2 regions of the Sporacetigenium sp. TC11 genome follow, and region 2 is predicted to be linked to the other one. Evidence: riboswitches for the same ligand, from Rfam matches in the RefSeq annotation. Region 2 holds a riboswitch; the other holds the start of a gene.
What was found. A riboswitch is a leader RNA that binds a small molecule or an ion and turns the genes downstream of it on or off. The one in region 2 is predicted to bind thiamine pyrophosphate.
Positions count from the first base shown of each region.

Region 1 (3,426 bases), on a different contig from region 2:
AAATGAGCATCAAAGTTTATTATACCTATACTTGGTTTATCATTAGTTTGTGATAAATAATTCAATAATCCATTGTAGTGTCCAAAGGCAACTTCATGGCCTCCACCTAAAACAATAGGGAAGAGATTTAAGCTTAAAATCTTTTCTATGGCTTTTGAAAGTAACTCTTGGCTTTCTTCTAAAGTGCAATTTTCACAAAATATATTTCCTGCATCAAAAATTTTTACGTCTTTTGTAAACCAGCAAGGTAGATTAACTAATTCTTTTCTAATACTTAAAGGACCATTAGCAGCTCCTACTCTCCCTTGGTTTCTCATAACTCCTTCATCACTGCAAAATCCAATAAATGCAAAACCTAATTTACCACTATACGGGATTAGCTCATCTCTTAAGTCAATATTTTTAACCCATTGATGCCATCTAAATGCATCAAAGTTGCTTTCACTATCTACTCTCCCTTGCCAAACTTCATCCTCTGTTGTCTTATAATTTATGCTAAACATTGTCCCCTCCCAATTTATGTTATGCTAAAATGCTTAATATATTTTTTATGAATATCTTATCTATCATTAATAGTAATTTAATTCTATATATTTTTCAATACTATAGATACCAGTTCCTCTTTACAAAATATTCTAACTCCTAAACTATTCTCCTGTTTTATGAGTTCATCAAATATAATATTACTAAATATCAATTAAAGACAATAAAAATTACCACATTTAATAAATGTGGTAATTTTATATAATTAATATAACTATTCAAATGTTGGAATATTATCTAGATTGTCATTTTTATCTCCATTAGGATTACTTCTCAAATATTCTCTTCCATTTCTAGCCTTACCTACATTTACACCTTCTATAAGATGGTCTTTAGCCAACATTATAGCACTTTCAATAGCATAGACATTTCCATCTTGCAACATAACATCAGTAATGTCTCCCTGTTGATTTTTTCTTACCTTAATTATCTTTGTTTTATTATCCATGGTAACATCTCCCTTATACTTATTTGTATCTATTAGTATTAGAAGATATTTTATAATTATTCTATTTTTTAATAACCACCTTACAAATTAGCTCCTTCTTTTAAATTAATAGTTTTTGTGATTTTAAAATATGTAATTAAAAAATAAGCAATTAAACTTCCACCTATAGTACTTATTAAAAATGGAGTTACGTAAAATAATGCAGCTACTTCTTTACCCATTACAAATTTGGCTATTGGAAACGCCAATAATCCGCCTAGTATTCCTGTTCCAAATATTTCTCCAAATACAGCTAAACTCACCTTTTTAGTTTTCATGTACAACATTCCAGCTAAAAGGACTCCAATCATGCTTCCCGGAAATGCCATAAGCGACCCTGTTCCCAATACATTTCTCAATAACGAAATGCAAAATGCTATTGCAAGTCCATACCAAGGACCTAATATTACAGCGCTTAATACATTTATCGTATGCTGCACAGGAAAACACTTAGCTACTCCTATAGGTATAAAAATAAGATTACTTCCTACTACACCTAATGCTATAAACAGTGCTGAAAGAGTTATTTTCTTTGTTTTCATTTACTTAATCCTCCCTTTAATATTTTTAAATAAAAAAACACAAACCCATAGGATTTGTGTTTTAATTAGCACATTATATAATAATACTCATCAACAAACAACTTCCTACGCTGGCATTACCCAGTTCAGGTTATTAGGGTCAAAGAATTAAGGTTCTTACTCTCAGTTGGCCTATCCAACTCCCCTGTGTTATGGATTATTTAATTTTATAGGATAATTATAACATAATAAGCAAACACTATATATAATAACTTTTACATAGGAGGTTTTTAATATGGCACTTACTAATAAAGAAAAAACTCTAATTGAAGACAATTTAAATGCGGAATATTTATGTATAAGAAAGTACGAGCAATATGCTGCAATGGCTTCTTGCCCAAAATTAAAGCAAGTATTTAAAGATCTTGCACAAAAAGAACAACAACATGCAGACACACTTACAAAGCTATTATCTTCAAACGGTGTAAACACTCAAAATCTATTTGAAAGTTATAACAAGCCTCAAGGAGATTTATCAAGCGTACAAACTAGTCTTGGAATTACAGATGGTCAACTTCTAAGCGATGCTTTAAGTACGGAAAAGCACGTTTCAGGTTCTTATAACAATGCTGTTTTAGAGTCAGTTGATGCTAAAATAAGAAAACAACTTCAACATATACAACAAGAAGAGCAAAATCACGCTGAAACATTATTTAATGAAATGAAATCAAGAGGATTGTATAATCCATCTTAAATCAAAGGGAGCATAGGTTAACTATGCTCCCTTCTTTTTTATTTTAATACCCGTATTTTTTATTATTCAAAACTATATCTATATCTTCTTCATACTGTGGAAAAAGTCTATTAAAAAACATTTTAAAAAACTTATTACTATCTACTTTTGTAAGAACCATACAGTTTGGTCTTTTTCTTAGAAAATTCCCTTCATCTACCATACTCATTCCCATTGCTTGCCCTTCAGTTATAACATCTAAATAATATTCCTTTCCACTACATAAACTTTTGTCTAAAACATAGGCTATTGCAAGAGGATCGTTTATTACACATCCCAAAGTTCTTTCTTGTTTCCAATGGAAATCCACATAAAATCTAGTAATATCAACTATAAATCTTGAGAGATCATTATTAAATTGTCTTATCATTTCAATGTAATTTGGAGTAAGTACAACCTCTCTTGTTACATCAAGTCCAACCATAGTAATTGGAACTTTTGAATTATTAAATAAATACTTTGCACTATGAGGATCAACCCAAAAATTAAACTCAGCTACAGGAGAGCAATTTCCAAAACTTTTAAATGATCCTCCCATAAGTACAATTTCTTTTATTTTAGAGAAAGCATCTTCATTTTCTTTCATAGCTTTAGCAATATTAGTAAGAGGCCCTATGGCTACAATAATAATATCTTTTTCTTTATTTATAGTATCAATAATAAAGTCAACAGCACCAGTTTTATACTTTATATCTTCTAATTCTTCATAATAATATTCCCCTAATCCATCTTCTCCATGGGTATCCTCTGCTACAACTAACTCTCTTTCAAGAGGATCAGTCTCTCCTAAATATACAGGCACATCGAGTCTATCCATATTTTTTAAAACTTTAAGAGCATTTAATGCCCCCTTTTTTCCATGTACATTCCCAGAAACAATCGTTATTCCTTTTACATCAATTTCTTCAGCTTTTAGCGCAAGAATAATTGCAAGTACATCATCAATGCCTGGATCACAATCTATAATTACTTTCCTCTTATCCATAATTCACCCCTTATTTATATTTGTCCTATTTTGAGTAACACAATAATCATGACAAGCATATTATTATTATGAGTAACTATTTATAAAAGGATGTGTA
Region 1 covers NZ_JBYVNY010000001.1:59,977-63,402, forward strand. Annotated here, with positions in the region: gene hutG (formimidoylglutamase) at 1-503, opposite strand, end outside; gene ACUSRV_RS00295 (DUF3892 domain-containing protein) at 758-991, opposite strand; gene thiW (energy coupling factor transporter S component ThiW) at 1,072-1,572, opposite strand; TPP riboswitch at 1,657-1,768, opposite strand; gene ACUSRV_RS00305 (spore coat protein) at 1,847-2,305, shown strand; gene ACUSRV_RS00310 (nucleoside hydrolase) at 2,349-3,329, opposite strand.
Region 1: it holds a riboswitch for thiamine pyrophosphate, as region 2 does, so the genes downstream of both, thiW (energy coupling factor transporter S component ThiW) here and thiD (bifunctional hydroxymethylpyrimidine kinase/phosphomethylpyrimidine kinase) in region 2, are expected to answer to the same signal.

Region 2 (3,426 bases):
TATTCTCATTAGGTCAGTAATTCTCGTAATTACTTTACTGGATTTGAATTGAGAACAACTTCCTCTTTCTAGAGTATTTGTTAATCAGTTTTTAAATCTTAATTCTAAAGAAGGAGGAATGTTAAAATGGCAGATAAAACTTTAAGTTGTAAAGATTGTGGAAAAGATTTCCTTTTCACTGAAGGAGAGCAAGCTTTCTACAAAGAAAAAGGATTCGAAAATGAACCACAAAGATGTCCTGAATGTAGAGCAGCAAGAAAGCAACAAAAAAACAATAACTTCAGAAGATAGTTATGTTAATTAACCCTATGAGAATTTTATTCTCATAGGGTTTTGTTTTTTTGCAAAGAATATACTTGAATAAACTATATTAAAGGAGAATTTTATGCCTATTCCTGTATACTCTATATGTAAAGCTAAGGGAAGTACTATTAATAATATAAGTTGCGAAACTACAGATAAAAAAGGTCAGGTACTAAAAGAAAATATAGTCTGTAGAGTTAAAGATATAAAGAAGGGTTGTCATTATCATTTTAAAATTAAAGCTGAAAATATAAAAATAAAAGGTAAGGAGTTTAAATTTAAAGATAGAGAAATTAAAATTAAAATTAGCATTATGTCCCGAGGAAGTGCTAAATCAAAGCAAGAAGATATAAAAAAAACACTTTGCATTTTTAAAGATAATCTTGAAATACAGGGTAATGAAAAGTTTTCATTAGAAACTTTAACTAATTTGGATTATGGGATAAAAGTATTTGATTATGAAGAAAATGAAAATGAAATAAGCAAAATTGCATTAGATTATATTAGAAGTGGATTATTTCAAATAGATGAATTTGAAAAGTTTTCACATATTAGTGAATTAAATGAAATGATACATAAATATGTCGTTAAATCCAAAGAAGAAGATGCAGATATATATATATATGGAGATGTCTACCCTGTAGATTCCGAAGATGCAATAATGTCAGATAATGATAAGGAAAGAAAAATAAAACTTAGGCGTTTAAGTCAATATGGACCAGAAGGGGTACATGATATTCATATGAATCAAGGTAATGAAGAAAGTAAGTATTTATTAGATAATGGAATTTATCAGGATGGAGGAATTTTAATTCACTTTAAATCAGAAAATAAATGGAGTGCTATTTTCACTAGATTTGAAGGTCAATGTATAAAAACTAATAATGATGGGTGTTGTAAAAACTAAATCCTTATGTTAGAATGAAATCAAATTAATAGTAATGCTAGGGGTGCTGGGTAGGCCAGCTGAGATAAAGATCCTATAAAATCTTTGACCCTTAACCTGATCTGGATAATGCCAGCGGAGGGAAGCTATATGACTTTATATTTGTATATAAGCATAAATTCCATACTGGGATTTATGCTTTTTTTATTACATCAGTAGGAGGTTAAAATATGAAAACTGTATTGACAATAGCAGGAAGCGACTCCGGTGGAGGAGCAGGAATACAAGCAGATTTAAAAAGTTTTGCTGCAAATGGAGTTTATGGAGCAAGTGTTATAACAGCTATCACTGCTCAAAATACTACAGGAGTATATGACGTTTATCCAATTCCATCTAGTATAGTTAAATCACAACTTGAAGCCGTATTTTCAGATTTAGATATACAAGTTGTAAAAATAGGTATGGTATCAGATATTGATATTATGAATGTTATAAGTGATGCTTTAATAAAGTACAAGCCTAAATATGTTGTACTAGATCCAGTTATGGTATCAACAACAGGGCATACTTTATTACAGGAAGATCAAATAAACTCTTTAAAATCTAAGTTATTTAAACTAGCTACAATTATAACACCAAATATTAGTGAAGCTGAAGTTTTATTAGATAGAAAGATTAATACCTTTGATGATATGAAATCAGCATCGTATGAATTACATAAGGAGTATAATTGCCATGTTTTATTAAAAGGAGGGCATTTTCCAATAAGAGATGGTGAAAATGTAAAATCTGTAGATGTTTTATCAAATGGGGAAATGTTCGAAATGGATTGGATAAATACAACATCTACCCATGGAACGGGATGTAGTTTATCATCAGCTATTGCTGCCAATTTATTAAAAGGAAACTCAATTTCTAAATCAATAGAAAATGCAAAGGAATATGTAAATAAAGGAATAGCTAAGTCTTATAAAGTTGGAGAAGGAAATAATCCTATTCATCATTTTCATAAATACTGGGAGGTTGATACAAATGAATAATTTAGTAAAAGGATTAGGTTTAATCAAAGAAAGAAAACCTTTAGTTCACCACATTACAAATGTAGTTACTGTAAATGGTTGCGCAAATATGACATTATCAATTGGTGCAGCACCTGTTATGTCTCATGAAATAAATGATGTAGAAGGTATAGTTTCTATAAGTAATGCGTTAGTTATAAATACAGGAACTATAACTAATGAAACTTTTGAATCTATGATAAAAGCTGGAAAGAAAGCAAATGAAATAGGTATACCTGTAATTTTAGACCCTGTAGGAATAGGGGCAACTAAATATAGACTAGAAGTAAATACAAAGCTTATTAATGAAGTTAAATTTTCAGTTATTAGAGGCAATTACTCAGAGATAATGACGGTGGTTGGAATAGATGGGGGAAGAGGTGTAGATGCAGAATCTGACGCTTCACTTGATGAGAAAAGAATAATGGAATATGCACTAAAAAAAGATTTGGTAATGTGCGCTAGTGGAGCAGTTGATTTTATAAGTGATGGAAATAAAAAAGTATATTGTAAAAATGGAACAGCACTTTTAAGTGAAATTACAGGTACAGGGTGTATGTCAACATCACTAATAGGTTCATGTCTTGGGGCTGGAATTAATAGTTTTGATGCTGCAATTTTAGGAACAACTGTTATGTGTATCGCAGGAGAATATGCAAGTGAAAAGGTAGAAGGTAAGAGAAAATTAGGATCATTTAATCAATATTTATTTGATGGAGTTAGCACTTTAGATGAAGAGATGTTTATGAAAAGAGGTAATGTAGTTTATGAATAATAACTTGGACTATACACTATACCTTATAACAGACGGTAAACCTAATTTAATTGATAGAGTTGAACAAGCTATTTTAGGTGGAGTTACTATTGTACAATATAGAGAAAAGAAAAAAATCTACGATAAAATGTTAGAAGAAGCTCTAGAATTAAAAAAACTTTGTAGTAAATACAATGTTCCTTTGATCATAAATGACTACATAGATTTAGCAAAGGAAATAGATGCTGATGGTATTCACTTAGGCCAAGATGACACATCTATAGAAGAAATAAAAGACTTATTTAAGGATAAGGTTATAGGTATATCAGCTCATAATTTAGAAGAAGCTATAAAAGCTGAAAAAAATGGAGCCGATTATATCGGTTTTGGAGCAATATTCCCTACTAACAGTAAAGATGATGCTA
Region 2 covers NZ_JBYVNY010000012.1:15,796-19,221, forward strand. Annotated here, with positions in the region: gene ACUSRV_RS14385 (zinc-ribbon domain-containing protein) at 127-291, shown strand; gene ACUSRV_RS14390 (DUF2278 family protein) at 386-1,210, shown strand; TPP riboswitch at 1,240-1,350, shown strand; gene thiD (bifunctional hydroxymethylpyrimidine kinase/phosphomethylpyrimidine kinase) at 1,420-2,229, shown strand; gene thiM (hydroxyethylthiazole kinase) at 2,222-3,022, shown strand; gene thiE (thiamine phosphate synthase) at 3,015-3,426, shown strand, end outside.